2 regions of the Micromonospora sp. WMMD710 genome follow, and region 2 is predicted to be linked to the other one. Evidence: riboswitches for the same ligand, from Rfam matches in the RefSeq annotation. Region 2 holds a riboswitch; the other holds the start of a gene.

Region 1 (15,810 bases), 690 kb from region 2:
CGTCGATGCGCCTGACGTCGACGCCGAAGCCGCCGGCGATCAGGTCCCAGCTCGCCGCCGACGACTGCGGGGCCATCAGCAGCAGGTGGTGCGCGTCCGCGACCGGCAGCAGCAGGTCCAGTGCGTGGCGCGCCGAGCCGCCCGCCCCGTGCAGGAGCAGCACCAGCCGGTACGGCGCGTCGGTGCGCGGCGGGGCGTACGCCATGCCCAGCGGACGGCCGTCGGCGTCGGTCAGCGGCAGGTGCCCGGTGGGCGCCGGCGCCACCGGCGGATGGGGGCGTGTGGTCAGCCGACCTCGCCGAGGGTCCTGCGCCGGTTCCCGGTGTGGCGGCGCGGGGTCGGACACGGATCACCACTCCCCACGGTCGGCGGCACGTGCGACGCGGTTACCCGGCCCGCCCGGCCTTAACCGGCGGGGTGCTCAGGCGCTGGCGCGGGCGACCAGGGCGGACGGGAAGAGGGTCACCGGGGCGGCCGGACGCCCGTCCAGCACGGCGGTGGCCGCGGCGGTCGCGATGCGTCCCACCGGGTGGCTGGCGGTGGTCAGCGCCGGGGCGGTCATCGCGGCGAGGGGGATGTCGTCGAAGCCGGCCACCGCGACGTCGCCCGGCACCCGTACGCCCTCGTCGCGCAGCGCGGCGATCACCCCGAAGGCGGTCTCGTCGCTGATCGCGTAGATGGCGTCGACGTCCGGCCAGCGTCGCAGTGCCTCGCCGGCGGCGCTCCGGCCCCGCGCCGCGGAGAAGTCGCCGGGCAGGATCCGCTCCGGCAGGCCCGCCTGGCGCATCAGCCCGCGGTACGCGTCCACGGGGCGTCGCGAGCAGGGCAGCCACTGCGGGCCGGTCACCATGGCGATCCGGCGGCGACCGGTGGCGTACAGGTGACGCAGCACCTCGCCGGCGCCGGCGGCGTTGTCGACGTCGAACGACGGCACGGCCGACGATCCGACGCCGATGGACACGACCCGGCCCTGCAACGACCGGGGTATGGCGTCCAGCAGCTCGTTGGTGGTGTTGACCAGCACCACGCCGCACACGCTGCGGTCCCGGGCGAGCTGGTCCAGCTCGCCCGGCTGGCCCAGCGGCAACCAGTGCAGCGCCACCCCGACGCCGGCGGGCGTGCAGACCCGCGCCGCCGAGCCGACCACCTGGTGGACGTACGGGCAGTCGAGCACCGCCGCGCTGGCCCCCGCGACCGCCACCACGAGGCGTACGCCGACGCCACGCACCAGCGCACGGGCGGCCGGGTTGGGTATGTAGCCGAGTCGCTCGACGGCCGTCGTGACTCGTTCCCGGGCGTAGGGCGAGGCGAAGCCGGTGCCGGCGATGACCCGTGACGCCGTGGACCGGGACACCCCGGCGAGCCGGGCGACGTCCTCCAGGGTCGCCGGCCGGTGTGCCGCTGTCGTCATACGTCGCCTCCCGCGGCGATCCGCCCGGTCGGACGAACGCCTGTTCGCATCATGCCCGGTCGGTCTGACGTCGGTAAGGGGTGACACCGGCTTGTGGTGGTAGCGCTCTCAGGTGTGCGATCGTGCCAGGAGATCGCCGTCGAGGAAGAGGACCTGCCGTCGTGAGCGCCCCCACCACCCGATCCGTACCCCCGGACGCCGCACCTCCTCCGTCGCGGGCCGTGCTGGTCGCCCGCAACGGCGTGGCCGTCACCTTCACGCTCAACGGACTGGCGGTCGGCACCTGGTTCTCCCGGGTGCCGGCGGTCCGTGAGGCGTTGGACCTGTCCGCCGGCCGGCTCGGCCTGCTGCTGCTGGCGATGAGCATCGGGGCGCTGCTGGCGATGCCCACGTCCGGCCTGCTCGCCCAGCGTCTCGGTGCGGCCCGCACCGTGACCCTGGCCACCGTGCTGGTCGCGATCGGCCTGACCGTGGCGGGGGTGGGTGCCACGCTGACCGGGTCGTTCGTCGTGGTCGCGCTCGGGTTGGCCGCCCTGGGCTACGGGTCCGGGGCCTGTGACGTGGCGATGAACGTCGAGGGCGCGGCCGTGGAACGGCGGCTCGGCCGGACCATCATGCCCCGGTTCCACGCGGGGTGGAGCCTCGGTTCGGTGGCCGGTGCCGGTCTCGGTGCCGGGGCGGCCCGCCTGGACGTGGCCGTCGGCGCGCACCTGACCGCGGTGGCGGTGGTGGTGTTGACCGGCACCGCGCTCGCCGCGCGGACGTACCTGCCGGCCTCCGCCCACGACCCGGCCGGCGACCCGGCGGACGCCACCCCGGCTGCTCGTCGCCGTGCGCAGCTCGCCGCCTGGCGGGAGCCGCGCACCCTGCTGATCGGGCTGTTCGTGCTGGTGGCGGCGTTCACCGAGGGTGCGGCGAACGACTGGCTGGCGGTCGCGTTCGTGGACGGCCGCGACCTGAGCGAGGCGGCCGGCGCGACGGTCTTCGGCGTCTTCGTCGTCGGCATGACCCTCGGGCGTACCGCGGGGACCGTCGCGCTGGACCGGTGGGGCCGGGTGCCGGTGCTCACCGGCACCATCGGGCTCGCCGTGCTCGGCGCGGGCCTGGCGGTGCTGGCCGGCCCGGGACCGCTGGCGATCGTCGGCGTCGCGTTGTGGGGCCTCGGCGCGTCGCTGGGCTTCCCGGTCGGGATGAGCGCCGCCGCCGACGAGGAGGCGCACGCGGCCGTCCGGGTCAGCGTGGTCGCGGTGATCGGCTACACGGCGTTCCTGGGTGGGCCACCGCTGCTGGGGCTGCTCGGTGACCACGTCGGCACCCTGCGGGCGCTGCTCGTGGTGCCGCTGCTACTGCTGCCGACCCTGCTGCTGGTGCCGGTGCTGCGCCCGCCGCACGCCGCCGAACCGGCTCGTCCAGCACAAGAAAACTAACCCAGGCGGCAGGTCAGCGGTATCGGGTGTGCGGCCGACTGCGCCGCGCACCCGGGCTCGTTACGGTCGCCCGATGCCAACCGACGAGATCACCGCCGCCGCGGCGGGCAGCTGGACCCTGGGCGACCGCATCGTGCACCGGATGGGCTTCGGCTCGATGCGCATCACGGCGAACCCCGACCGCGAACGGGCCGTCGCAGTGCTGCGCCGCGCCGTGGAGCTGGGCGTCAACCACATCGACACCGCCGCGTTCTACGTCTCGCCGGGGGGAACGCTGGGCGTGGGCACCGGGCCGGCCCGGTACGCCACCGAGTTGATCCGGGCGGCGCTCGCCCCGTACCCGGAGGATTTGGTGATCGTCACCAAGGTCGGTTTCGGGTACGACCCGGAGGCGGGCTTCACCGAGGCGCGCACCCCGGCGCAGCTGCGCGCCCAGGTCGAGGAGAACCTGCGTCGGCTCGGCCTGGACCAGGTGGACGTGGTGAACCTGCGGCTCGGCCGGGGGCCCGCGACGGTGCCGCTGGCCGACCGGTTCGGCGCCCTGGCCGAGCTGCGAGCCGCCGGCCTGATCCGGCACCTCGGGCTCTCCAACGTGCGGCCCGAGCACCTGGACGAGGTGGCGGGCATCGCGCCGGTCGTCTGCGTGCAGAACAACTACGGGGTGGACGCGTACCGGGAGCAGGACGCGTTCGTCCGGGACTGCGGCGAGCGGGGCATCGCCTACGTGCCGTTCTTCGCCCTCGCCGGCACCGGCCGCGAGGCGGGCGCGAGCGCCGACCAGGGCGAGGCGGTCACGGCCGTCGCGCGGGCCCACGGCGTCACCCCCCATCAGGTACGCCTGGCCTGGACCCTGCACCAGGGCCCCCACGTGCTGGCTATCCCCGGCACCGGAAACACCGCACACCTGGAGCAGAACATCGCCGCCGCAGCGCTGACCCTGACCCCCGAGGACCTGGCCCAGTTGACCCCACCCCGGTGATCATGAGGTTGGCGGCGCCGGTGCCGGTGTGTCGCGCCGTCAACCTCATGATCGACGGGGTGGGGGAGCGGGGTCGGGGTGGAGCCAGACGCGGAGGGGGCCCTGGGGGGAGAATCCGGCTTGTAGGGCGACGGCGAGGTCCGGGCCGGACTCGTAGCCGACCAGGGGGACTCCGGGCAGGGTGGCGAGCACGCCCTGCCACACGTCGAGGGGATCCGCGGTGCGGGTGAACACGTTGGAGACTCCGTGCACGCCCTCGCCGCTGACCACCGCGCCGCCGACGATCCCCCCGCGCTCGTCCTCGCGGGCGAGGATGCGTACCCCGGGGCTGGTCAGCAGTTCCGGTCGGAACAGCTCCCCGCCGCCGTGCGCGCCCGCCCAGGCGGCCAGCCGCTCGGGAGTGGTGACCCGGGTCAGCGGCGTGCCGGGCGGCCCGTGCGTCGGCGGGCGGTGGATCCACTGCGCGTCGAGGAGCACCACGAAGCCGTGGCCGGACAGGTCGAGGTCGGCGAAGCTGTCCTTCACCGACGCGCCGGGACCTTCCTCGATCCGGGCCAGCAGGGCATCCGGGTCGACGCCGGGGCGCAGGGTGACCGCGTCGGGGTACCAGGGTGGCGAGCGGCGGGGGACCGACCAGGCGTCGGCGTCGCTCCGGCCGGTCAACCCGTGGCTGGCGCACACCACGGCGCACCACTCGGCGTTGTCGCGGGCCGCCGCCTCCCGCCCGTCGTGGGGCACGCGATCAGCCTAGAGCCGCTCAGGACCGGGTGAGGACGACCAGTTGCTGGGTTGCCCGGGTCATCGCGACATAACGGTCCACCGCCCCTTCGATGCCGTCGCCGAACGCCTCCGGTTCGACGAGGACGACCAGGTCGAACTCCAGACCCTTGGACAGCTCCGGGGCCAGCGACCGGACGCGGGGCGTCGCCGGGACCGTGGCGTCGCCGATCACGCACGCGATCCCCTCGTCGTGCGCGGCGAGCCAGGTGTCGAGGATGGACCCCAGGTCGGCGACAGACCCGTGGACGACGGGATCACCGTCGCGGATGGACGTCGGCACGTTGGCGTCCGGGAGCACGGTGCGGATGACCGGCTCGGCCTCGGCCATGACCTCCTTCGGCGTCCGGTAGTTGACGGTCAGCGAGGCCAGATCGATCCGGTCGAGCCCGATCCGCCGGAGCCGTTCCTGCCACGACTCGGTGAACCCGTGCCGGGCCTGGGCGCGATCCCCGACGATGGTGAGGCTCCGTGACGGGCAGCGCAGCAGCACCATCTGCCACTCGGCGTCGGTGAGCTCCTGCGCCTCGTCCACGACGATGTGCGCGAACGGGCCGGCGAGCAGGTCCGGGTCGACGCTGGGCATCGCGCTCTGGTCGACCAGGGCGTCACGCAGGTCCTGGTGGCGCAGCATCGTCAGCAGACCCTCACCGTCGTCGTAGACGTCGGCCTCGATCAGGTCGTCGACGACGGTGGACATCCGCGCGCGTTCGGCGGCGAAGGAGGCCGCGTGCCGACGCCGGCGTTCCGCGGCCGCCGGGTCGCCGAGACGCTGCCGGGCCGCGTCCAGCAGGGGCAGGTCGGACACCGTCCAGGCCTGCGCGTCGTCGCGTTGGAGGGTACGGACCTCGTCGGGGCTGAGCCAGGGGGCGCACCGGCGCAGGTAGGCGGGGACCGACCACAGGTCACCGACCAGGTCGGCCGCTTCGAGCAGCGGCCAGGCGCGGTGGAACGCCGTCCGCAGGTCCTCGTTGCGCAGCAGCGCCGCGCGCAGCACGTGCTCTGGTTCGTCGCCGTCGTACCTGTCCAGCAGGATCGTCAGCAACTCCTCCCAGACCTGGTGGCGTGCCTCGTTGTGCGGGGTGCCCGGGTCCGGTGCCGCGAACGCCTCGACCCAGTCGTCGGCGCTCAACCGGATCTCGGCCCAGTCGGTCGCCACCGTCATCCCCGTGCCGGGTGGCTCCTCGTAGAACCGCACGGCCGCCTCGATCGCCGTCACCATCCGCGCGGACGACTTCAGCCAGGCCACGTCCGGGTCGCTCTCCACCGTCGCCGTGGCGCCCTCGGCGACGAGGTCGCGCAGTGTGCAGATCTGCACCTCCTCCTCGCCGAGGCTGGGCAGGACGTCGGCGACGTACGCCAGGTAGGGCTGGTGCGGGCCGACGAACAGCACACCACCCTGACGTTGGCCGAGCCGAGGGTCGGAGTAGAGCAGGTACGCGGTGCGGTGCAGGGCGACGACGGTCTTGCCCGTGCCGGGGCCGCCGTCGACGACGAGCGCGCCGCGGGAGCCCGCCCGGATGATGGCGTCCTGGTCGGCCTGGATGGTGCCGAGCACGTCGCGCATCCGGCTCGACCGGCTGCCGCCCAGGCTGGCGATGAACGCGGACTGGTCGTCGAGCGCGGCGTGCCCCGCGAACCCGTCGGCGGTGAACACCTCGTCCCAGTAGTCGGTGATCCGGCCGAGGGTCCAGCGGTACCGGCGGCGGCTCGTCAGGCCCATCGGGTTGGCGTGGGTGGCGCCGAAGAACGGCTCGGCGGCGGGGGAGCGCCAGTCGAGCAGCAGGCGGCGTCCGGCGCCGTCGGTGAGGCCGCGCCGTCCGATGTACACGGGCTCCGGGCTGTCCGTGCTGACCATGCGACCGAGGCAGAGGTCCAGGCCGTAGCGGCGCAGCGCGCGCAGTTGGGCGCTCAGCCGGCGGACCTCCCGGTCACGTTCCACCGCCTGCCGGCCGGCGCCGCCGGGCGCCCGGCGTTCGGCATCGAGGCGGCCGGACAGATCGGTGTACGTCTGCTCGAGGCTCGCCGCCATGGTCGCGAAGTGCTGCTCGTCGCGGGCGATCAGCGCCGGGTCTGCCTTGGCGCGGAGTTGGTCGGGGAGATCAAAGACGCTGAGGATCAGCGGGTCCACGTCGGGTCGCTCCGATCTGGGTGCGGGTCAGCGCGCGTCTCCGAGCTGTGGAAACGCGGTCCGGCCGGCAATTCTGCGGTACGACCCGGGTCTTGCCACAAGTCCCCCGGTGCGGTATATGTTAAAAGTGGCAGGGATTGAGTGCTTCTTCTCCCTAGGTCATCAGCTCTCCCTTGATCACCCACTCGCCGGCGACGCACCCCGCACCGATCGTCAGGGCTTCCGTTCGGCGTAGACCAGGTCCATGCTGTCGCTGCGCCCGCCCCAGCGCAGGTCGAGGCGCCAGCATCCGGCGCTCGGCATGTCGATGATCGACGGGCCCGGCCCGCCGTCGACCTCCCGGGTCACCCGGGTGCCGGTGCCGTCCAGCGTCGCGGTGATCACCAGGGTGGCCGGCGACGTCGGGTCGGCCGACGCCGTGGCCGGCCGGGACACCCAGAGGATCTTGTTGTTCGATCCGTCCCGCCTGACCTGCGCCAGCGGGTTTCCGAACAGCACCGCGACGATGTGGCCCTGCGCACCGAGCACGTGCGGCGCCCGGGCGTCCCCGTGGAAGCCGGTCTGCGCCCAGTCGGGCAGCGTGCCCGTCTCGACCCGCGAGCGGCAGCCGGTCGCCGCGGCCACCGAGGGCGTGCCGGCGGCCACCGGGGCCGTGCCGGCGCTCCCCGTGGCTGGCGCCGCTCCCGTGCTCGGCCGGTCACTGGTCGCACAGGCCGCCAGCAGGAGCACCGACCCCAGCGTGAATCTGACCCAGGCACCCATGTCACCCTCCGATGCGTCGATGAAGCGAGTTGTGTGTCGCATCATCACGACACCGCTCGGAGCCGCCGGGTTCCTAGGTCATCGACTCGGCGATCTCGATCGCCTCGAGCTTGCCGAGATCACCCTCGAGCCGGTAGCTCACGTCGCCGTCCTGCCAGATCAGGGTCGAGGCGGCCAGCCGGGCGGTCTCCCGGTGGACGCGGCCGGAACGGTCCACGTAGGACAGCACGTGTGGGCTGCCGACCCAGACCGCGAAGTCGCCGTCGACCTGGACCCACTCCGCGTCGGGTCGACTGGTCTCCTTGTGGAAGGCCAGGTTGAGGCGGCCGTCGAAGGCGTCGATGCGCAGCGCGCCCCCGCGGTAGAGCAGCGTCGCCACGCGGTGGCCGCCCGTGGGGTCGGGGTCCGCCACGAGCACCTGCTCGGGCGGCCCCAGCCGTGCCGGTACGCGGATCGGAAAGCGCACCCCCCGCTGCGCCTCGGCGATGGCGGCCGTGCGCTGCGACGGCAGCGGCGACGGAGTGCCGGCGGGCCGCCCCGACGACGGGGCGATGCTGACACCCGCGAAGCGCAGCAGCCCGCCGACGGCGTCGGCGACGGCGGCCCGGGCCGGCGGCAGCACCGCCACCAGCAGGGCGGCGAGAGCCGCGGCCGCGTACACCCGCCACCGTCGGCGCGGTCCGGCGAGCCGTGCGCGGACGCGGACGGTCACGTCGGGCGCGGCGGGCGTGTCCAGCCAGGTGGAGAGGTCACGCAGTTCCCGCTCGAGGTCACCCATGCCGGACCTCCTCGCGGTCGAGCAGGCCGCGCAGCTTCGCCAACGCCCGCGACGTCCGCGACTTCACCGTGCCCCGGGGCCAACCCAACGTCTCCGCGGTCTCCTCCTCGCTGAGGTCGAGGAAGAACCGACAGACGATCACCTCGCGATCGCGTACCGGCAACTGGCGCAACGCGTGTACCAGCGCGCTGCGGCGCTCCCCGGCGAGAACCGCGCCGACCGCCCCGTCCTCGGCGGCCTCCGACGCTGGACCGGCCGCCGCGGCCCGCAGCACCAGCCCGTCCCGCCGGCTGCGCGAGCGGTGCAGGTTGCGCGTCTCGTTGGCGACGATCGCCAGCAGCCAGGAGCGGAAGGACGACTCACCGCGATAGCGGGAGAGCTTGCGGTACGCCTTCACGAACGCCTCCTGGATGACGTCCTCGGAGTCCGGGCCCGCGCCGAGCAGCACCGCCGTCCGGTACGCGGACGCGGTGTGCCGGGCGACCAGGAGGTCGTACGCCTCCAGGTCACCTGCCCGAGCGCGGGTGACGAGCACGTGGTCGTCCAGGGAAACCTCCGCTCCGATCACCCTCATGACACCGCACGGGCGTCGCGGGTTCCACCCGACGCGAATCAGGTTGCTCCCATCCGGCATGCAGCGGATTGCCAGGATTCGGTGCTGCACTGGTGGGAGCGTCGAGGAGAGGGGTGGGCCATGGGCTGGTTCAACCGGCGGTCGCGGGGTGCCGAGACGACCCCGACCAAGCTGGACCGGGAGGCGACCCGCGACGACCTCGCGGCGCTGGAGGCGTTCGTCGCCAGCCGGCGGGGGGTGGAGTTCTACCTGGAGCCGGAGACCACCGCCACCGACACGACCGTGGTGGCGATCGCCCACGACGGTGAGTGGATCCGCCGCCGCACCGGCACGCCACGGGCGGCGGGCGCCATCGCCCGCAAGCACGCGGTGCCGCTGTACGAGGCGGCGCGCACCGGCTACCCGGAGCGGATGCGGGTGTGGAACCGGGCACACCCGGAGCGCCGCGCCCACTGAGACGGTCAGGCCGTGAGCGGGCTCAAGCGGGTTTCACCTGGGTGAGTGATCGCCGGATGAGCGTGAGGACGGGCGGAAGGATCAGCTCGCTGCCACCGATTGTGGCGGCAGCGTTCACGTCGTGGGGCGTGCCGTCGATGTCGACCACCAGCGCGCCAGCCTCTTTGGCGATGACGACGCCCGCGATGGTGTCCCAGGGATTGTTGTTGAGCATGACGAACGCGTCGATCCGGCCGTGAGCCAACCAGGCGAGGTCGATTGCGGCTGACCCGTGCATGCGTATCCGTTGGACGTGTCGGGCGAGCTGCTCGGTGATGGCAAGTCGCTCGGTGTTCTTCCGCCTGGCCTCGGCACCGACTGCATAGTCGCCAATGGCGACGACGGCGTCCCGGAGATCGGTGACCTGGCTGGCGCGGATGCGTCGGTTGTCGGCATAGGCTCCGTGCCCCTGGACGGCGTGGTAGCGGGTGCCGAGGAACGGGAGGTCGATGACACCAAGGACGGCGCGTGTGCGGTGGATGAGGCCGAGGGAGATCGCGCACAGGGGCGAGCCGTGGATGAAGTTGACGGTGCCGTCGACCGGATCGAGTGCCCAGGTCAGTGCGCTGGTGTCGCCGCTGGTGCCGTACTCCTCGCCGAGGAATCCGATGTCAGGCGCCTTGGCGGCCAGGTGCTCGCGAACCGCTCGCTCGATGGCGTAATCCACGTCCGAGGCCATGTCGCGGTCACCCTTGAAGGTCAGCGCACCGGGCTGAAGCGTCCGCATCAGGTCGTGTGCCAGGTCAACGGCCTCCTGTGCGAGGGGGAGGAGGCGGGCGTAGTCGGTCATAGCTGGCGGCTGCGCTCCCATAGCGAGCTGAACATATCGTCGAATATCGGGTAAAGACCGGAGGGGCCGGCGCTGCGCTCGATGACCATGGTCGGGCAGTCGACACCTCGCATCTGCGGTAGGTAGTGCTGGACAACGCAGAGTCGACCATCGATCAGAAGGACGTTGGCGCGAATGGCCGCCAACTACACCGACACCCACGGCGCCAGCGTGGTCGGGTTCGCGTTCACCCACCTGCTCGGCTACCGGCTGCTGCCCCGGCTCAAAAACATCGGCGCCGCCCGCCTCTACCGGCCCGCCGACGGGGCCAGCTACCCCGGGCTGGAGCCGGTGCTGACCAGGGCGATCAACTGGGACCTGATCACCCGCGAATACGACCAAATGATCAAGTACGTGCGGGCGTTGCAGCTCGGCACCGCCGAGGCCGAGCAGATCCTGCGCCGGTTCAACACCCGCGGCCCCAAGCACCCCACCCTCGCCGCGATCGAGGAACTCGGCCGCGCCGTCCGGACGGCGTTCATCGCCGACTACCTCGCCGACCCCGCGCTGCGCCGCGAGATCCACGAGGGCTTGCAGGTCGTCGAACAGTGGAACTCCGCGAACGTGGCCATCCACTACGGCCGCGGGGCCGAACTGCCCGGCGCCGACCGCGAGGCTCAGGAGATCTCCATGCTCTCCCTGCACCTGCTCCAGTCCGCGCTCGTGCTGGTCAACACCCGCATGGTCGACCGCGTCCTGGCCGAACCGGACTGGGCGGCCCGGCTCACCGAACACGATCTGCGCGGCCTCACCCCGCTGTTCTGGTCCAACGTCGCCCTGCACGGCACCTTCCAGCTCGACCTCGACCAACGCATCGACTACGAGCGCGGCACCACCGGCCCCGCACCTGCCAAGGCCGCAGCGGCCTGAGACGCCGCCGGTCCCGCCCCCCAGAGCGGGGACGGGACCGGCGTGCAGCCATCGACGCCGCTTGCGTGGTCGATGCGGCCAAGGTGTCAACGGGGCGTCCGACCCGACGGGGTGGAAGCCGGACTCGACAAGGACGCCGCCGGGCCCGATGAGGTGGGAGCCGGATTCGATGCGGAGGCCACCCCTGGAGTCGCGGGTGCCCTCGTTGAGGTAGTAGCAGCAGCCGTCGTCATGGTCTCCATCCGCATCTGGTCTTCTCGTGATCGCGAAGAGGCGCTCGGAGCCGTTGCGGTCGGGTTGGGCGGTGGAGGCGGCATAGCCGCTTCTCTGAGGTTACGTGATCCTTCGACCCGGCGAAGTGACAAGTTCGCTCCTCTGTAGATGGTTGTACATCTCTTGCAGCGAGGTATCTCGTCCGTAGGTTCACGGTGCTCACGACGAGCCCGGCGACTCGATCTGTTTGTGTCGGCAAAGGACCCTTTGCTGACAGGGCGCCCGATCCGTCCCTTGGACACGCCGCGACCACCGGAAATAGGTCCGCTGATCCGATCCGGGCCGATCAGGGTTGACGACAGGGTTTGCTGACAGGTAGACCCTTGGGTGCCGACAGCGACGGATCAAGGAGACAGCGCGGTCATGGCGGATCTGGTCTATACGCGGGTCTCTACGGACGAGCAGAGCACCCAGCGGCAGACGTACCTGCTCGACGCGGTCGGACTCACCGGCGGCGCCGAGGGGGTGCGGATCTTCAGCGATCCGGCGACCTCCTCGAAGATCCCCGCGCTGGAGCGCGCCGGCTTCCGGGAGCTGACCCGCTATGCCCGGCCCGGCGACCGGCTCACCGTCTCCGAGCTGTACCGGCTGTGCCGCGACCTGGCCGACATCCTCGCCCTGCGCGCCTGGTGCCAGCAGCACCAGGTGACATTGCGTGTGCTCTCCGGCGCCCTGTCGAACATCACCGACCTGGCCGCCACCGACGCGACCACCACCATGCTGGTCAACGTGCTCGTCTCCGTCGGGCAGTTCCAACGCGACCTGCAGAACGAACTCACCCGCGAAGGACTCGCCGCGGCCTGGGCCAGCGGCACGATCTCCGGCCGGCGTCCCCGGCACGCCCAGCTCGGTGTAACCGACCAGATCCGCCAGGCGTACCGGAACGGGGCCAGCATCGCCGCCCTGGCCCGCGAGCACAACGTCAGCCGCGGCGCGATCCGCACCGCGATCGCCGATCTGCTGCCCAATCAACCCGACCAGCCCGCACCCGCCGCAACCACAGCGCAAGCGGTCCGTGTAGAGATTCCCGGCAAGCTTGCCCAGCACCTCGCAGACCACACCGACCTCGCCGAAGCCGAGCAACACGCCCTGCGTCGCGGGCGAACGGTCCGGCGCGGTCAGGGCTACAGCCTGCACGTCACCGCACTGCCCGAGGTCCATCACGCCATGCTGGCCGCCGCGGCCACACTCAACACCGACGGGGCGTCCTCCGCCGACCGCAAGGCGTACCGCATCTACAACGACCGGCTGCGCCTCGCCAGCCAGATCACCGCGTAACCCGCCCACACCCGGCCCGGCCCACCGGCCGTCAGCCAACACGACGCCCTCCTCCGCCGTCACCCCGCGGCGTCGACGAACCGACTCGGCAGCCCGCGACTGCGACGAGAGGCCCCCCGCCGACATCTTCGCGGTTCACTGTGGCGAGCGCCGCCGTCCGATGCAGGCGTGCGCGTTGACCGGCGGCGCGGCGGTGTGGCAGCATTCGCGGCCTGACGGCAGTGAAGGAAGTCGGTGCGAATCCGACGCGGTCCCGCCACTGTCACCGGGGAGTGATCCCCCCTCGTGAGTCACGGCCGTGTGTCTGCGGTTGGAAGGCCGGGGGAGAGCGTCGATCCGGAAGCCAGGATACTTCGGCCGTCGGATGTACCCCAGGGCGTGGACACCCGAGGAGGACCCGATGACGCACGGCGTCTCCGTCACCGACGACCACCGTCGTGACCTGAGCGACGGCCGCTCTGCCGCACCCATACCCGGGCGCTCTCCCGCCGTTCACCGCTGAGTTCCGCACCGCGCCACCCGTCGCCGCCGGCCGCACGCCGGTGAGCCGGCCGGATCGCGGTACCCGCTGAACCCCGCGCCCATCCCACGTCGCCAGGCGCTTCCCGCGAGCGTGCCGACGTTACTGTCCGGAGCCTGCCGTGCGCATCCTGCTGCTCTCCACCGCCGACACCGACCTGCTGGCCGCCCGCGCCAGCGGCGTCGACTACCGCCTGGCCAACCCGGCCCGGGTCGCCGCCGACGAGGTGCCCGCCCTGCTCGACGGGGTCGCCCTCGCCGTCGTACGCCTGCTCGGAGGCCGGCAGGCGTGGCCCGACGGCCTCGCCGCGGTGCTCGCCGGCGGACGCCCCACGGTCGTGCTCGGCGGTGAGTCGGTGCCCGACGCGGAGCTGACGGCCCTCTCCACCGTGCCGTCCGGGGTCGCCACCCAGGCGCTCGCGTACCTCGTCGAGGGCGGGCCGGACAACCTCGCCCAGCTGGCCCGGTTCCTCTCCGACACCGTGCTGCTCACCGGCGAGGGTTTCGCCCCACCCGCGCCCACACCGGCGTACGGGGTGCACGGCGATCATCGCGCCGACCCGGACCGGCCCACCGTGGGGATCGTCTTCTACCGGGCGCACGCGCTCGCCGGCAACACCGGATTCGTCGACGTGCTCGCCGACGCGGTACGCGACGCCGGTGGCGATCCGCTGCCCATCTTTTGCGGCTCGCTGCGCGGGCTGACCGCCGGCGCCGGACCGCTCGGACTGTTCGCCCGCTGCGACGCGCTGCTGGTCACCGTCCTCGCCGCCGGGGGCGCGGTCGCCGCGGACGCCTCCGGCGGCGGTGCCGAGGACGCCTGGGACGTCGGCGCCCTCGCCACCCTGGACGTGCCGGTCATCCAGGCGCTCTGTCTCACCAGCACCCGCGAACAGTGGGCCGGCAGCGACGCCGGACTGTCCCCGTTGGACGCCGCGATGCATGTGGCCATCCCCGAGTTCGACGGCCGGATCGTCACCGTGCCGTTCTCGTTCAAGCGGATCGACGCCGACGGGCTCTCGGTCTACGCCGCCGACCCCGAGCGGGCCGCGCGGGTCGCCGGCATCGCGGTGCGCCACGCCCGGCTGCGCTACGTGCCCCACGCCGACAAGCGGATCGCCGTCGTGCTCAGCTCGTACCCCACCAAGCACTCCCGGGTCGGCAACGCCGTCGGGCTGGACACCCCCGTCTCGGCGGTCCGGTTGCTCGCCGCGCTGGCCGACGCCGGCTACCACCTGGGCGACGCCCCGGTACCCGACGACGGTGACGCGCTGATCCACGCGCTGATCGCCGCCGGGGGGCACGACGTGGAATGGCTCACCCCGGAGCAGTTGGCCGCCGCCGAGGCCCGGATACCGGGGCGGACGTACCGGCGGTGGTTCGACCAGGTCCCGGCCGAGCTGCGCGAACGGATGCGGGAACACTGGGGTGAGCCGCCCGGCGAGCTGTACACCGACGGCGACGACATCGTGCTCGCCGGGCTGCGCTTCGGCAACGTGGTGCTGCTCATCCAGCCGCCTCGCGGCTTCGGGGAGAACCCGATCGCCATCTACCACGACCCGGACCTGCCGCCGAGTCACCACTACCTGGCCGCGTACCACTGGCTGGCCGCGCCGGTCGCCGACGGCGGCTTCGGCGCGGACGCCGTGGTGCACCTCGGCAAGCACGGCACCCTGGAGTGGCTGCCCGGCAAGGGCCTCGGCCTGGCCGCCGGCTGCGCGCCCGACGCGGTCCTCGGTGACCTGCCGCTGGTCTACCCGTTCATCGTCAACGACCCCGGCGAGGGCACCCAGGCCAAGCGGCGCGCGCACGCCGTGGTCATCGACCACCTGGTGCCGCCGATGGCCCGTGCCGAGACCTACGGCGAGCTGGCCAAACTGGAACAACTGCTTGACGAGTACGCCACCGTGCAGGCCCTCGACCCGGCCAAGGTGCCCACCGTGCGGGCGCAGATCTGGGACCTCGTCCGCGCCGCCGAACTGCACCACGACCTGCACGCCGAGGCGATGCCCGACGCCGACGACTTCGACGACTTCGTGCTGCACCTCGACGGGTACCTCTGCGAGGTCAAGGACGTGCAGATCCGCGACGGGCTGCACATCCTCGCCGCCGCGCCGACCCGTGAACCCCGCGTCAACCTCGTCCTCGCCGTGCTGCGGGCGCCGCAGATCTGGGGAGGCGCCCGCGCCCTGCCCGGCCTGCGGCAGGCCCTCGCCGCCGCGTACGGCCTCGACGAGCAGGAGCTGCTCGCGACGCCCGGACAGCGGATCGCCCTGCCCGCGGCGCTGACCGACGCGGTGGACGGCCCGGCCGGCACCGCCGCCGACGCCATCGACCTGATCGAGGCTCTCGCGCGGCGACTGGTCGTCGGCATGGAAACCCTAAGCTGGGCCGTGGACGCGGCCGACGCGGTCGTCGCGGAGGTGACCAGCCAGCCGATCCCGGACGCCGCCGCGGTGCTGCGCTTCGCCGCCACCGAGCTGGTGCCCCGGCTGGAGCGCACCACCGACGAGCTGACCAACACCCTCGGCGCGCTCGACGGCCGGTTCGTGCCGCCCGGCCCGTCCGGCTCGCCCACCCGGGGCCTGGTCAACGTGCTGCCCACCGGCCGCAACTTCTACTCCGTCGACCCGAAGGCCATCCCCAGCCGCAACGCCTGGGACGTCGGGGTGGCCCTCGCGGACTCGCTGCTGGCCCGGCACCTCGC
Region 2 (15,810 bases):
GCCGGTGCGCAGGGCGTGCAGCAGCTGCTCCGGGGTGAAGTCGTCGGGCAGCGGGCTGACCGCTGAGTGGTGCACCGCGCCGGCCAGGTCGACGAGCACCAGGCGCAGCGTGCGCCGGGCGACGTGGGCGCCGATGGCGTACCGGCTGTCGGGGACCAGCTCGTAGACGACCGCGGGTTTGCCGATGCCCGGGCGGCGGACGCCGGCGGTACGGATCAGGCCGTCGGCGGTCAGGCGGGCGATCACCTTGGAGACCGCCTGTGGTGTCAGGCCGGTGGCCTGGACGATGGTCGACCGCTCGAACGTCGGCACGGTACGCCCCACCGCCATGACCAGCGCCTGGTTGTAGCCGCGCAGGAACGTCACGTCGGCTGTGGTGCGCGTCATCTCGCCACCCTATTACGCAACGCTGTTGCTAAATTCTCCCGGTGGATGGATTGCGCAGAAATCGACGGCTCTCGGCGGTGGCCGCCCTGGCCCTGGGCGGTGTGGCCGTCGGGCTGACCGAGTTCGTGGCGATGGGCCTGCTGCCCGACATCGGCCGCGACCTGCTGTCCGAGCAGTACGCGCGGTCGCCGTCCGACGCGGTGGCCCGCGCGGGCTGGATGATCACCGCATACGCGCTCGGGGTGGTCGTGGGCGCCCCGCTCATCGCCGCGCTGAGCGCGCGCCTGCCCCGCAAGAAGCTGGTGCTCGGCCTGCTCGTCCTCTTCACCGTCGGCACCGTCGCGTCGGCGACCGCCCCGACGTTCGACCTGGTGCTGGTGGCACGGTTCGTCGCGGCCCTGCCGCACGGCGCGTACTTCGGGGCGGCCGGCCTGCTCGCAGCGACCCTGCTGGGCCCCGGCAACGAGGCCCGCGGCTTCGCCGCCGTGCTCAGCGGACTGACCGTGAGCAACGTGGTCGGCGTACCCCTGATCACCCGGCTCGGGCAGGCGGCCGGCTGGCGCACCGCGTACCTGGTCATCGCCGGGGTCTTCGTGCTCACCCTGTTGGCCGTGCTGGCGGTCGTCCCGGAGGTCGCCGCGGCGGTGGAGGGCTCGCCCGCCGCCGAGCTGCGGGCCCTGCGGACCAGGCAGGTGTGGCTGGTCGCGGCCACCGGGGCGATCGGCTTCGCCGGCTTCTTCGCGGTCGACACGTACATCGCTCCGGTCACCACCGACGTCGCCGGCCTCTCCGCCGCGACCGTGCCGTGGGCGCTCGTCGCGGTGGGTCTCGGCATGACCGTCGGCAACGCCCTGGGCGGCTGGCTCGCGGACCGGGACCTGCGCCGCAGCATGATCGTCGGCTTCGTCGCGATGATCGTGAGCATCGCCGTGTTCGGCCTCGTCGCGTCGAACCCCGCCGGCCTGTTCGTGGGCGCGTTCCTGGTCGGCGCGACCAGCCTCTACCTGGGGCCGGTCCTGCAGGCCCGCCTCATCACGGTGGCGCCGGGCGCCCAGCTGATGGGCGCGGCGATGAACCAGTCGGCCATGAACATCGCGAACAGCCTCGGCGCCGCCCTGGGCAGCGTCGCCATCGCCGCCGGGTTCGGCTACCTCGCGCCGGCCTGGGTGGGCGTGGTCCTGGCGATCCTCGGACTGGGCCTGGCGGCAGTCAGCTTCGCGGTCGAACGCCGCTCGCGCGTGCCGCAGCCGGTCACCGTCGGGAACTGACCCGCCCTCCGGTGACGGGCGTCACCGACACGCCCGGCCCGACATGTGGGGTGTGACAACCACGGCGTCCCTATATATGGTGTCGAGCGCAGCTGGTTCGGCCGCTCACCCGGAGTGGTCGAGGCAAGAGGGAACCCGGTGGAAATCCGGGACTGTCCCGCAGCGGTGAGTGGGAACGACCGCCGTCATCAGCACTGGGCCACCACACGGCCTGGGAAGCGACGGCCAGTAGGAGACCGGCGAACCCGGTCGTGCCCGCGAGTCCGAAGACCTGCCAGCGTGCCGTACGCCCACACCCGGGCGTACGGCGGTCCGAGGCCGCGTGGGACGGCCGACGCCACCTGACCCACGCCGTCGCGGCGTGGCGTCCGCCGGTGTCTGTCTCCTCGTGTCCGGACCATCAGGTCTCGAACTCCGAGGAGCGAGTGGTGACAGTTACCGAGGTAGCCCCGGCCGCCAGCGGCGCGGCCCCCCGCCGGACGCAGATGCGCGTCCGCAAGCGCGACGGCGCCACCGAGGCGGTGGACGTCAACAGGATCGTCCGGGCGGTCGAGCGGTGGACCGACGACCTCACCGACGTCGACCCGCTGCGGGTCGCCACCCGCACGATCAGCGGCCTCTACGACGGCGCGACCACCGCCGAGCTGGACCGGCTGTCCATCCAGACCGCCGCCGAGATGATCGGCGAAGAGCCGCAGTACTCCCGCCTCGCCGCCCGCCTGCTGGCCGTCTACGTCGACAAGGAGGTCCGCCGCCAGGGCGTCACCTCGTTCAGCGCGGCGATCCGGACCGGTCACGCCGAGGGCCTGATCGGCGACGAGACCGCCGCGTTCGTCGCCGCGCACGCCACCATGCTCGACGACGCCGTCGACCCGGACGGCGACCGGCGCTTCGAGTACTTCGGGTTGCGCACGGTCTACGACCGGTACCTGCTGCGCCACCCGAGCACCCGGCTGGTGCTGGAGACCCCGCAGTACTGGCTGCTGCGGGTGGCCTGCGGCCTGTCCACCACCCCCGACGAGGCGGTCGGCTTCTACCGGCTGATGTCCAGCCTGGCCTACCTGCCCAGCTCACCGACGCTGTTCAACTCCGGTACCCGGCACACCCAGATGTCCTCCTGCTACCTGGTCGACTCCCCGCGCGACGAGTTGGACTCCATCTACCAGCGGTACGCGCAGGTCGCGAACCTGTCCAAGTTCGCCGGCGGCATCGGCATCGCGTACTCCCGGGTCCGGTCCCGGGGCGCGCTGATCCGTGGCACGAACGGGCAGTCCAACGGGATCGTGCCGTGGCTGCGCACGCTGGACGCCAGCGTGGCCGCGGTCAACCAGGGCGGCCGGCGCAAGGGCGCGGCCTGCGTCTACCTGGAGCCGTGGCACCCGGACATCGAGGAGTTCCTGCAACTGCGGGACAACACCGGCGAGGACGCCCGCCGCACCCACAACCTGAACCTGGCCAACTGGATCCCGGACGAGTTCATGCGCCGGGTCGAGGCCGACGAGGTGTGGTCGCTGTTCGACCCGCACGAGGTGCCCGAGCTGCCCGACCTGTGGGGGGAGCGGTTCGACGCCGCGTACCGGGCCGCCGAGGCACAGGGCCGCTACGTGCGGCAGGTGCCGGCGCGGGAGCTGTACGGCAAGATGATGCGCACCCTCGCCCAGACCGGCAACGGGTGGATGACCTTCAAGGACGCCGCCAACCGGCTGTGCAACCAGACCGCCGAAGACGGCAACGTGGTGCACCTGTCCAACCTGTGCACCGAGATCATCGAGGTGTCCAGCGACGCCGAGACCGCCGTGTGCAACCTCGGCTCGGTGAACCTCGCCGCCCACCTCGCCGACGGCGACCTCGACTGGGAGCGGCTGCGCGCCACGGTCCGCACCGCCGTGACGTTCCTCGACCGGGTCATCGACATCAACTACTACCCGACCCCACAGGCGGCGGCGAGCAACCCGCGCTGGCGCCCCGTCGGGCTCGGGCTGATGGGCCTTCAGGACGTGTTCTTCGCGTTGCGGCTCCCGTTCGACTCGCCGGCCGCGCGGGAGCTGTCCACCCGGGTCAGCGAGGAGTTGTACCTGACCGCGCTGGAGACCTCCGCCGATGTGGCGCGCCGCTTCGGCGCGCACCCGGCGTACCCGCAGACCCGCGCCGCGCGGGGCCAGCTCCAGCCGGACCTGTGGGGCGTCGAGGGTACGCAGACCGCGCGGTGGGACGCGCTGCGCGAGCGGGTCGAGGCGTACGGGCTGCGCAACTCGCTGCTGGTGGCTGTCGCCCCGACCGCCACCATCGCCTCGATCGCCGGCTGCTACGAGTGCGTCGAGCCGCAGGTGTCCAACCTGTTCAAGCGCGAAACCCTGTCCGGGGAGTTCCTCCAGGTCAACACGGCCCTGGTCGGTGAGCTGAAGGCCCGTGGCCTGTGGACCGAGGAGATCCGCTCGGCGATCAAGCGTGCCGAGGGCTCGGTGCAGGACATCCCGGAGCTGCCCGCCGGCGTCCGGGAGCTGTTCCGCACCGCGTGGGAGCTGCCGCAGCGGGCGCTGATCGACCTGGCCGCCGCCCGCGCGCCGTTCATCGACCAGTCCCAGTCGCTGAACCTGTTCCTGGCCTCGCCCACCATCGGCAAGCTCTCCTCGATGTACCTGTACGCCTGGAAGGCCGGCCTGAAGACCACCTACTACCTGCGCTCGCGCCCCGCCACGCGGATCCAGCAGGCCACCGTCGCCGTCGGCGCTGCCACCGCTGTCGGCGCCCTCGGCGCCCTCGGCGCGGTCGGTGCTGTCGACGCGGATGCGCTGGCCTGCTCGCTGGAGAATCCCGAGTCGTGCGAGGCCTGCCAGTGACCGCCGCCGACGCCACCACCGACACGAGGACCACGCACATGCTGCTCGACCCCGGGATGGACCTCACCCTGCGCCCGATGCGCTACCCGCACTTCTTCGACCGGTTCCGCGACGCCATCCGCAACACCTGGACGGTCGAGGAGGTCGACCTGCACGCCGACCTCGCCGACCTGGACAAGCTCTCGCCGGCCGAGCGGCACCTCGTCAGCCGCCTCGTGGCGTTCTTCGCCACCGGCGACACGATCGTCGCCAACAACCTGGTGCTCAACCTCTACCAGCACGTCAACAGCCCCGAGGGCCGCCTCTACCTGTCCCGGCAGCTGTTCGAGGAGGCGGTGCACGTCCAGTTCTACCTCAACCTGCTCGACACGTACGTGCCCGACGAGACCGAGCGGTACGCGGCCTTCGCGGCCATCGAGAACATCCCGTCGATCCGCCGCAAGGCCGAGTTCTGCTTCCGCTGGATCGACTCCCTGCACGACCTGCGCGAGCTGCGGACCCGAAAGGACCGGCGCACGTTCCTGCTCAACCTGATCTGCTTCGCCGCCTGCATCGAGGGGCTGTTCTTCTACGGCGCGTTCGCCTACGTCTACTTCCTGCGCTCCCGGGGCCTGCTGCACGGCCTCGCCTCCGGCACCAACTGGGTGTTCCGCGACGAGTCCATGCACATGGCGTTCGCGTTCGACGTGGTGGACACCGTCCGCGCCGAGGAGCCCGACCTGTTCGACGACGACCTCGCCGACCAGGTCCGCCAGATGCTCACCGAGGCCGTCGAGTGTGAGGTCCAGTTCGCCGAGGACCTGGTGGGCCAGGGTGTACCCGGGCTGACCCTCGCGGACATGCGGGAGTACCTCCAGCACGTCGCCGACCGGCGCCTCGCCCAACTCGGCATCGCGCCGCACTTCGGGTCGGCCAACCCGTTCGCCTTCATGGAGTTGCAGGACGTGCAGGAACTGTCCAACTTCTTCGAACGGCGGGTGTCGGCGTACCAGGTCGGAGTGACCGGCACCGTGGCGTTCGACGACGACTTCTGACCGCCGCAGATCCTCGATCACGTGATGCTCAGCAGGTGAATCGGCTCGTCGACGACTGCTGAGCATCACGTGATCGAGGACGCGCGCAGGAGCACGAGCGCGGCGGGCTCTTCGTGTGCCCGCTCAGGTCGGTCAACGGCGTACCCGGTAGCGCAGGTGAAGCACCCGGTTGCTCTGGATCACCAGGTCCGGGTCCTCCAGCAGGTGCTGGGCGTGGACCGACCCGAAGTAGCGTTTGCCGGAGCCGAACACCACGGGTACGACGTCCATGCGTACCTCGTCGATCAGGCCCGCCGCGAGAACCTGGCCGCCGACGTCGCCGGCGGCGACCTCGACGATGCGGTCACCGGCGAGTTCCTGCGCCTTGGCCACGGCTGCCTCGACGCCGTCGACGAAGTGAAACGGCGCCTCGGGGTCCCAGCCCTCGGGCGCCGGCCGGTGCGTCACGACGACCACGTGGTCGATCCCGCCCGGAGGCTTCCCGTCCCAGCCGTCCGTCATGTCGAACACGCGGCGGCCGACGATTGTCACCCCGATCGAGTCCCAGTACGGCCGGGTGTGGTCGTAGGACGTCTGCGACACCTTCACCACGCCGCTCTCGTCCAACGGGACGTCACCGCTGGACAACCAGTCGAACAGCGGCCCGGGCTGGTCCGTCTCGTCCGCGATGAAGCCGTCCACGGACACCGAGCTGTACATGACCACCGTGCCCACGGGCTCTCCTCTGCGTTGGGTGCCCCCAAATTAGCGTGCCGTGAGCCGTCGCTCTTGTACGAAATCAATCGGCCGGCAGCGGCCAGTTGTCCAGCACGTGGCCGGGATGTTCGCGCAGGAACCGCTGCCGGACGTCGACGTACCGGGTCGGTGTCAGGCCGGTGAAGGCCCGGAACTCGTGGCCGAAGTGGGCCTGGTCGAAATAGCCAGCGCGACTGGCGAGCTCGCCCCAGTCGATCGGTACGGCGGGGTTGATCGCCAACACGGCGGCGGCGAAACGGTAGGAGCGGGCCAGCCGCTTCGGCGTGACGCCGACGAGCTCCTTGAACCGCTGTGCCAGATGAGTGCTGCTGACACCGGCGGAAACCCTCAGGTCGCCGATCGCCACCGCGCCGCCGGTCGCCGCGATGACGCTGCCCGCGTGGCGGACCAGCCCCAGGCCGGCGGTCTCATGCAGCCGGCGGATCAGCCCCTCCTCGAGCACCGTCAGCATCTCGTGCGGTCCGTCGGCCGTGGCCAGCCGGTCGCGCAGCTCGGCGACGGCCGATCGACCCCACACCTGCTCCATCGTCACCGGCCGGTCACACAGCTCGGCCGCGGGCATCGGCAGGAACGGCGCCACCCCCCACGGCTTGAAGTGCACGCCGACGGACCGGGTCCGGGGCGGGTAGCCGAACTCCAACGCGCGGGTGGGCACGGTGACCACGCAGCCGTCGGCGTACTCGGCCGTCTCGATGTCGGTGCCCGCGCGGATGCGCAAGGGTGCCCCGAGGTTGACGATGAGGAACGCCGCCGGACTTGCCGGCAGCATCAGCCGGGCGTACGGCGACGCGCCCTCCAGGTAGTAAAGGTCGTCGATCAGCCCGTCCAGCGGCGGTCGCGGCACTCTGGACACGTACTCCATGCGCCCAGCATCGCCGACGTCCCGCCGCATCGCCCGCCGGGATGGTCCACCCACGCGCTCGGTCGGCATGAGCCGATCTCCGGAAACCTGGCCGCTGTCGTCCCTCCGCTAGCGTGTGGCCTCATGGGATCCGTGGACGTGGTTCTGGCCGGGGTGGTCGCCGCGGCCAATCTGGCCCTCGCCGCTGTGCTCTTCGCCAGGAGCCGTGGCGGCACGAGGGTGCCCCGGATCTTCGGGCGTCCGCAGCCTTCGCCGCGCCTGCGGGCGGCTATGCACACCTGCCTGGGGCTGGGGTTGGGCGTCGGCTGGCTCGTCAAGGACATCTTCCCGCCGCACTCCACGGGCGACACGGTGCTGTTCAACGTGGTCAGGATTCTGCTGGCGGCCGGCCTCGTCACCGCCCTGCTGGCCGCCTTCCGGCACGTGCGACCCGTCCGGGACACCTCGGCCCGCTAATTAGCCGGCCGCGACGGCTCGTGCATCTCTCGCCACCCACGCCGGCGGCTCATTCGTCCGGGCTCGTCTTCGTTGAATACTCATCTTTCTACCTTCAAACCCCTGCAACCACCACATATGAACACCCTCGCCCTCCGATCGAAGGCCGATTGAGCGGCGGCACGGGTTGGCTCGCCGTCAGGAGTGCCGGGAGCAGTCACGAGGCCGAGGTGACCCTGCAATTGTGGACAGGGGAGCCTCCCCAGCAACCGGTCTCGCCCGCGGCGAACGATGGGTGGGAGGAGCAGGACGCCAGTGATTGCGAGCTATTCGCGGGTGACCTCCGTGCCAGCATCGTGACCGAAGGACCGACCGGCCTCTTCATCGAGATCCCGGCGGCGGGTGGTTACCGTGCGCGTCTCTACGTCCGTGGGAGGCAGGAGCTCGGCCGAGCGTTCGACAGGTGGCACATTGAGCCTGTCGAGATCGATGAGGCGTTGTGTGCGTCGATGGACGACGACGGGAGGCCGAGCTTCCCGGCCGGTCACGAGAAGTTCCTGATCCAGGTGTGGCCACGCGCGTAGCGGGGCGTGCCAGGGCTCAGGGTTGCTCGGTGGAAGACCTGACACCAGGATCAGGGGTCGGACCCGGGCTGCGCCCGGAGGTCGGGCGGGCACCGGCGGCCAGATGATGGCGGGCATGAAACACGCTGCGCTCTCTGTGGTCGCCGGCCCGGTCGGCATCGTGGCCTACGGGCTCGTCCGGCTGTGGGGGAGATCCGACGACGTGTACGGCCCGGGGCTCGACTGGCAGGCCGCGCACCTGGCCGGCCTCGCCGGCATGGTGTTCTTCGTGCCGGCCGTCGTCGCGCTGTCCCGTCTGCTGCCGGCCGGTCGGTGGCGCACCGGCGTGGTGGCGGTGACGCTGGTCGGGCTCGCCGCGACCATGGTGCAGTTCGGCGCCGACATGGTGGAGGGGCTGCTGGCGGCGGACCGGGCCGAGATGTCGGCGCTCAGCAGCGACTTCAAGGACATCCCCGGCGTCGAGATGGCCGTCTACGACGTCGTACCCCAGCTGTTCTTCGTCGGGCTGCTCGTCCTCACCGGCATGCTCGCGGCCCGACGGCGGCTGCCGTGGTGGAGCGTTCCCCTGCTGCTCGTCGGCATCGTGCTGCCGGCTGTCACCCTCGACCTGCTCGCGGTCGGTGGCCTGCTCATGCTGGCGGCTCTCGCGCCGGCGCTGCCGATTCTGCCGCGCGAGACGGTGCGGACCGAGCCGTCCGTGGTCGCTGGCTGAGGCCGGACGTGTGGCCCCGCCGTCAGTCCGGCAGGCCGGTGCACGCCGCCCCGTCGATCGTGCAGGCCGTCGGGGCGGCGCCGACCGGTGCGCCGTTCACCCGGAACGTCACCCGCACCGACGCGCCACCGGGCACCAGCCCGACGCTGCCGTCCGGCACGAACGTCCACACCGCACCATCCTGGACGGCTCGTGCGCCCTCGACCTCACTCACCCGCAGCGACTTCCGGGGCAGGGTGACGGCCAGCTTCCACTGCGGCACCGGCACCTGGCCGGGATTGCTGATCGTCACGCTGGCGCCGTAGCTGAGCAGGGCGGTGTCCGCGATGGCGAACTCGGCGCCCAGGGCGCCCGGGCTCGGCGCGGTCGTGGCGGCCGACGGCGACGGCCCGGTGGTCGCGGCTCCGGCGGTCGGCGCCACGGTGGGGGAGCCCGGCGGTACGGCCGGTGGGCTGGTGGCCGCCGGGATCGCGTGCGCCCGGGGCGTACCGGCCGGCGGTGTCCCGACCTGGTCGACCGAGGGTGGCGGGTTGAGCGTCACCGGCGCCAGTTTCTCCGGTGACCGCAGCACCGCGACGACGGAGACCGTCGTCGCGACCAGCACCCCGAGCGCCGAGATCACCGCCACCCAGGTGGCCCGCGAGATGTCGCCCTGACCGGTGAACACCCGCCGTGTGGCCGCGGCGAGGGCCACGACCCGGTCCAGCAGGATGATCGCCACGGTACGACGTGGCTGCGGCGGTGGTGCCGGCACTGCCTTTCTCCCCCTCACTTCGTCACCGGACGCGCGACTGCGCTCCGCCCGGTCGCTCACAGGGCGCGTAGCCCGACGAGTATCGACTCGAGCAGCTCCGCGGACGGCAGCTCCGACAGCGTCGGCGGTTCGTGCGTCTCGATCAGGCCGGCCGCGAGCAGGTCACCGAGGAGCACCCGGACGGTCCCCAACGGCAGGTCCAGTTCGGCGCCCAGCTCGGCCACCGACACTGGATGGTGACACAACTCGACGATCCGCGCCTGTTCGGGGAAGAGCGGCGTCCGCCGGTTGGCGGTCCGCCGGGCGACGACCAGCGAGATCAGATCGAACCGGCCACGCTCGGGGGCGGTACGCCCGCCGGTCATCGTGTACGGCCGAGCCACCGGGCCCGCGTCGTCGTCGTACCACGCCTCGTCAGCGGAGTCGTTGGTGGACACCGGCGTCCCCGCTCTTCACCGAGGAGGCCGGTTCGAGGCGGACCGGCAGGTGCCGTTCGGCCTGCCCGACGAACAGCGCCACCTCGTACGCCATGTCGCCGACCTCGGCGTCGTCACCGGCGATCCGTACGGTGAGGATGGTTCCGTTGCGGATGGTGGCGACGAACAGGAACGCCCGGGACATCTGCACCACGATCTGCCGCAGCCCACCCCCGTCGCAGGTGCGGGTGGCGGCCAGCCCCAGCGCCAGCAGGCCGGCGACGATGCCGGAGATCTGCTCGGCCAGCTTCGCCCCCACCTGGCGGGAACCGCCGAGTGGCAGGCCGTCGGGCGAGAGCACCACGGCGAACTCCGCGCCGTGCACCCGATCGACCAGCCGGTCCAGGGCACCGGTCAGGCTGTCCTCGGTGGCCACTGCGTGCGTCATCGATGTCTCCTTGCTGTTCTCGCGACCGGCAACTCGACGGTGTCGGGGCCGGCGCTGCCGGGGATGGGCGCCATCGGCCCGGGTTGGCGGATCCGCGTCGGTAGGTGGGCGCCCGAGGTGCCCCCGTCCCGCGCGGGCGGGGCACCGGGATGACGCCTCGCCGGCTCGTCGTCGGTGTCGCGCACCGTGACCAGACCGGTCGGGAGGAGGACCACCGCCGCTGTCCCGCCGCGCTGGCTGCGCCGCAGCGAGACGTGCGCGCCACAGCGGGCGGCCAGTACGGCGACGGTGTAGAGGCCCGCCGGGCCGGCCGGCGGGTCGGCTGACGGAGGACCGCCCAGTAGGTGGTTCGCGTCGGCCATCGCGCTCGCGTCGAGGCCGGGGCCGTCGTCGACGACCAGGACGGCGCAGCCCTGTGGCCACTGTTCGCCGCCGACGCGGACGGTGGTGTCCGTCGGTGAGTGGGCGAGGGCGTTCTCGACCAGCTCGGCAAGCAGGTGGACGACGTCGGTGACGGCGGGGCCGGCGAGGGACCACGGCCAGTGCGGCGCGATGAGGACCCGGTGGTAGTCGGCCACCTCGGCAACCGCGCCGCGGACGACGTCGAGCAGTGGCATCGGTCGCCGCCAGCGGCGGGCCGGCGTCGCGCCGCTCAGGGTGATCACCGTCTCCACGTTGCGGCGGACCCGGGTGGTGAGGTGGTCGAGCGCGAACAGCTCGTCGGTCTCCTCGGCGGACCGTTCCCGCCGCTGCATCCCGTCCAGCAGGCTGAGCTGCTCGCGGAGCAGGACCTGGTTGCGGCGGGTCAGCCGCAGCACCAGTTCCCGGGCGGCGGCGCCGTCGGTGGCCGGGGCCTCGCGGGTGGGGGCCGGCGCGTCGTCGACCGATGGCGGCGGCACGGGCAGCGCCGGGGCATCGGCGGGGGAGCGGACCAGCCCTTCGGTCAGCCGTCGGGCCAGGCCGACCCAGCTCAGCAGGACCGCGAGCACCGCGATGAGCCCGAGCCCCAGCACTGCGCCGGTGCGGGCGACGAGCACGGCGGCACCCGGCGTGGCCCGCTCGACGCTGTCCCGGGCCGCCGTCGTCACCAGCTCGTGCAGCGCGCCGAGCACACCGTCGGCCGTCGTACGCCACTTCGCCCGGGTGATCCCGTCGACCGCGCTGGCGGTGTCCGTGCGCGACAGCACGTCCTCTAGGGCGAGCAGGTCCCCGAACGGCGGCCCTTCGGTGAACCGCCGCTGCCCGCCCGGCAGAGCCGCGACCGCCTCGGCGCGCGCGTAGCGCTGGTTGCTGACCAGCGCGGCCAGTCGACGCCGCCCGTCGAGATCGAGTCGGTCACCGGCCAACGCGGCACTGACCAGGGTGTCCTCCTGGGCGAGCAGTTCGCGGGCGTGGGCCAGCGCGATCACGGTGCGGGTGTCGGCGGCCAGGTCGCTCTCGTAGGCGCCCCACTCCGGGCCGTACACGGCGAAGGCGACGGCGACGAGTTGGTCGTACCCGTCGACGGCCCCGGCGCGGTCGAGCCGCCCGGCGTCCACCTGGGATCGGATGGTGCCCAGGCCGTTCAGCCGCCGGACCAGCTCGTCGGCCCGGTCCCGGACCGCGTCGGCGGTGAGCAGCCGAAGGTCGTGGCCGTCGGTGAAGGCGCGAACCTCGGCCGCCGCCCGGTCGGTCCCGGCGCGTGCCCCCGCCAACGCGGACTCCGTCGACGCGGCCCCGGCGATCGTCTCGACGGTCAGCCTCCGCTCGGTCTGCAGGCCCAGGACCAGCCGGTCGATCGGCTGGCCCAGCGTCTCGGCCAGCGCCCGGACCCGCAGCAGGTCGGCCGCGTCCTGACCGGTCAGGTAGGCCGCGTACGACCAGAGCGTGATCAGCACGGCCGCCAACGCGACGAGTCTGGCCCGGATCCCTCCTCGGGTCATCGGGTCGACCGCCGGGGCCACGGCTGACCGGCCGTGCTGTTGGCCCGGTCGGCGACGACGGTACGCAGCAGTGCCAGCAACTCGGCGCGGTTGGCGCAGTTCAGTCGGTGACGCATCCGGGCGACGTGGTGCTCGACGGTCTTCGCCGAGATGAAGAGCCGATCGCCGATCTCCCGATAGGTCAGCCCCGCCAGCACCAGTTCGGCCACCTCGTACTCCCGGTCGCTGAGCCCCGGCTGGGCGGGACCGGCGATGGCGTCGGCGACCCGCGCGGTGCTCTCGCCGCCGGTCGGCCGTTGCCCGGCGTCGGCGCCGGCCGGGCGGCCCTGCAACGCTCGCGCGCATTCGAGCAGGGTGGTCATGGCCCGCCGGTCCGCGGTACGGATCGCGGCCTGCCCGGCGAGTCGCGCGCCGTCCCACCACAGCCCGGTGTCGTGCAGCCCCCGGGCGGCGGCCTCCACCCGCACCGGGTCGACCGCGCCCCGCAGCACCTCCACCCAGCTCTCGCCGGCCGCCGCGACCACGGCCGCGTACCGGCTGTGGTCGGCGGCGGCGAGCAGCGCCGCGACGTGGTCGTCGGCGACGGCCGGCTCGTCGGTCAGGATCGCCGCGTGCAGGCCGCTCCAGTGCAGCGGGACACTCCACAGTGGCGGATCGTCCAGTCGGTTGAGCAGGGAGCGGCCCTCCCGCAGGTACGGTTCCAGTCGGGCCAGGTCACCCAGGCGGGCGCCGGCGATGGCGAGTTCACCCAGCGGCAGCAGCGTGAACAGGTCCACCGGGTGCCGCACCACCGCCTCCAGCGCCTGCCCCCAACCGTTCTTGAGGGCTCCGAGGTCGCTGTTGCGCCGGGCGATGCCCATCCGCAGCGCGGCGGCGAAGAGCAGATCGCGGGACTCCAGCGGCCGCCCGTCGACCGTGGCGGCGGCGAGACGGTCGGCGGCGGCGGCCGTCTGGCCCCGCACCATCAGGATCCAGGCCTGTAGCAGTCGGTGCCGGCGGGTCATCAGCGGACCCCCGACCCCGGCGGCCAGGGCCCGGTGCAGCACCCGCTCGGCGATCTCCAGCTCACCGCAGTGCACGGCGGTGAGGGCGGCCAGCGCCGCCGGGCTGTCCGGCAGGAGCGCGGCCCGGCCGTCCGGCTCCAGCAGAGCGGCGGCCTGCACGAGCGCCGACAGGGCGGCGGTCGGCGGGCCGGTGACGCTGTCGCGTACCCCGTCGGCCATCAACCGGGCGGCGCTGGCCTGCAACGTGGGTGGCTCGCCGGCCGGGTCGCCGGCCGGCGCCGTAGCGGCGGCGCTCAGATCGCCGCCGGCGAGACCGCCGACGGTGGCGAACGCGACCGACGAGGCGCTGCCCGACCACCGGTACAACTCCACGCTGCGACCGACGTGCCCGCGGTGCGCCAGGGCGGTTGCGGCCACCACGGCGGCCTCGGCGCGGTCGGTCGGCGCAGCGGTGGCGAGCAGCCGATCCGCCAGGCGCAGCGCCTCGTCGAGGTTGCCGGCGAGGGCGGTGGCGAGCGCCTGCTGGGCGCTCGCCGGCGCGCCCGCCGCCGTGGCCGCCGCGAACAGGTCGGCGGCGAACGCCGGCTCGTCGGCCAGCGCCTCCGTGGCGGCGGCCGTCAGCGTCGTAGCCGGGCAGTCGGCGAGCGCGCCGACCGCTCGCAGGGATCGGACCAGCGGCAGCACCGCGCCGCCGCGTGCCAGCTGCAACTCGGTGAGGCGGCGCCACACGGCGGTGCGGTCGGTGGCCGGGCTGAGCGTGGTGACGACCCGCCGGACGATCGGCGCCAGCCGGCCGTCCGCGCCGATCAGCCCGGCCGCCCTGGTCGTGGCGATCAGTCCGTCCACGGCCTCCGGCTCCTGATCGAGGAGGGCGCCGAGCATGCTCACCGGCAGCGGTACGCCCGCCGCGACGGCGAGCAGCAGCCGCCGCACGGCGGTGGGTTGAGCGTCCAGATCCGGACCGAACTCGAGCAGGACGGACCGTGGTGGCTCCACCGGAGTGTCCGCCCCGGCCAGCCCTCGGGCCAGCCGTTCCACGTCGCGGGGCACACCGGCGGTCTGCGTGTGGACGAAGTCCACCAGGTCGTCGCGTCGGCCCAGCTCGGGCATCGAGGCGAGGTGGGCCGCGGTCTGCTCCCGGCTGAACGGGCCGAGCAGCACCGCCTGCCCGTCGCGGCGCAGCACGTCGGCCAGCTCGGTGAGCGCCGCCGACCGGGGCCACGGGCGGTACGCCACCACCAGCCGGTGGCGGCGGCCGGCCACCAGGCGCAGCAGCGCGCCGAGGCGGTCGTCGTCGAGCAGGTGCGCGTCGTCGACCAGCACCAGCGCGTCCGGGTCGACCGTCTCACCCGGCTCGGGAGCGCTCGTCCGCACGGTGACGCCGGCCCGCTGGTGCAGCCGTGCGACCTCGGCGAGCAGCGCGGTCTTGCCGTGGCCGCCGGGCCCGGACACCCCGACGGTGAGGGCGGCCCTCGGATCCCGGGCGACCAGGTCCAGAAGGGAGCGTGGCCCACTGCCCAGCAGCAGTCGGGACTCGGCGACGTCGTTCATGATCATTGTGGTCATCCTTCGCGTCCCCGGCTGAGGGTCAACGCCAGACGGGACGCCTTCGGCAGGTCCAGGGGGAGGATCCGGACCGGCGGACGGGGAGGGGGAGCAGCGGGAACGGTGGTGTCGTGGTGCGGGCGGCGCGGCACCGGGAGGCTGGCCCGCGAGGGACCGGCACCGCCCGCCCGGGGCCCTACCGGTGCCGGGTCGCGGGCCGGCGCGGGCCGGCGCGGCGACACCACCTGGCAGGCGGCCATGGCAGCCCCGGTCGCGGCGGTCAACTGCGCGTCCGGCTGGACCTCGACGGGCACCGGAAGAGCCGCGCCGATCAGCTCGGTGACCAGCGGGATGCGGGCGGAACCGCCGGCCAGCAGGACGGCGTCGAGCTGCTCCGGTGCCCGGCCGGCGCCGTGCACCGTGCGGAGCAGGAGGTCGACGGTGGCCTGCACCGTCGGGCGGATCATGTCCTCGAACTGTGCCCGGGTCACCGGGATCCGCGCGGCGCCGCCCGGCAGGCTCAGCACCACGTCGGCGGTCAGGTCGACGGTCAGTTCCCGCTTGACCCGGTCACACTCCGCGCGCAGCCCGCGTAGCGCGGCCTGGGTGCCGCGGCGCGCGGTGGCCGCCAACTCCCGGGCCAGCACGGTACGGACGTGCGTGGCCAGCGCCTCGTCGAAGTCGGCGCCGCCGATCGGGTCGAGGCCCTGCGGCGTGCCGAACCCCTCGTACGTGCCGCGCGGGGTACGCCGCACCAGCGCCGCCTCGAAGCTGTTGCCGCCGAGGGCGTAGACCGCGGCCGTCGTACCCGCGAACCCGCGGGCGGCGTGGCTCTCGGCTACC

What was found. A riboswitch is a leader RNA that binds a small molecule or an ion and turns the genes downstream of it on or off. The one in region 2 is predicted to bind cobalamin.
Region 1: another riboswitch for cobalamin. It lies ahead of cobN (cobaltochelatase subunit CobN); the one in region 2 lies ahead of O7620_RS11205 (ribonucleoside-diphosphate reductase subunit alpha).

Annotation. Positions count from the first base shown of each region.
Region 1 covers NZ_JARUBD010000001.1:1,717,509-1,733,318, forward strand. Annotated here, with positions in the region: gene O7620_RS07785 (phospholipase) at 1-265, opposite strand, end outside; gene O7620_RS07790 (LacI family DNA-binding transcriptional regulator) at 422-1,411, opposite strand; gene O7620_RS07795 (MFS transporter) at 1,573-2,838, shown strand; gene O7620_RS07800 (aldo/keto reductase) at 2,912-3,817, shown strand; gene O7620_RS07805 (hypothetical protein) at 3,863-4,555, opposite strand; gene helR (RNA polymerase recycling motor ATPase HelR) at 4,575-6,716, opposite strand; gene O7620_RS07815 (hypothetical protein) at 6,939-7,487, opposite strand; gene O7620_RS07820 (hypothetical protein) at 7,561-8,265, opposite strand; gene O7620_RS07825 (RNA polymerase sigma factor) at 8,258-8,839, opposite strand; gene O7620_RS07830 (hypothetical protein) at 8,960-9,295, shown strand; gene O7620_RS07835 (inositol monophosphatase family protein) at 9,318-10,124, opposite strand; gene O7620_RS07840 (Tn3 family transposase) at 10,299-11,033, shown strand; gene O7620_RS07845 (recombinase family protein) at 11,670-12,584, shown strand; cobalamin riboswitch at 12,809-12,938, shown strand; gene cobN (cobaltochelatase subunit CobN) at 13,226-15,810, shown strand, end outside.
Region 2 covers NZ_JARUBD010000001.1:2,410,950-2,426,759, reverse strand. Annotated here, with positions in the region: gene O7620_RS11215 (ROK family protein) at 1-387, opposite strand, end outside; gene O7620_RS11210 (MFS transporter) at 429-1,655, shown strand; cobalamin riboswitch at 1,732-1,949, shown strand; gene O7620_RS11205 (ribonucleoside-diphosphate reductase subunit alpha) at 2,141-4,495, shown strand; gene O7620_RS11200 (ribonucleotide-diphosphate reductase subunit beta) at 4,534-5,529, shown strand; gene O7620_RS11195 (dihydrofolate reductase family protein) at 5,662-6,243, opposite strand; gene O7620_RS11190 (helix-turn-helix domain-containing protein) at 6,308-7,147, opposite strand; gene O7620_RS11185 (hypothetical protein) at 7,271-7,603, shown strand; gene O7620_RS11180 (hypothetical protein) at 7,813-8,166, shown strand; gene O7620_RS11175 (hypothetical protein) at 8,282-8,878, shown strand; gene O7620_RS11170 (cellulose binding domain-containing protein) at 8,901-9,632, opposite strand; gene O7620_RS11165 (DUF742 domain-containing protein) at 9,689-10,069, opposite strand; gene O7620_RS11160 (roadblock/LC7 domain-containing protein) at 10,047-10,496, opposite strand; gene O7620_RS11155 (nitrate- and nitrite sensing domain-containing protein) at 10,493-12,418, opposite strand; gene O7620_RS11150 (LuxR C-terminal-related transcriptional regulator) at 12,415-14,979, opposite strand; gene O7620_RS11145 (Hsp70 family protein) at 14,985-15,810, opposite strand, start outside.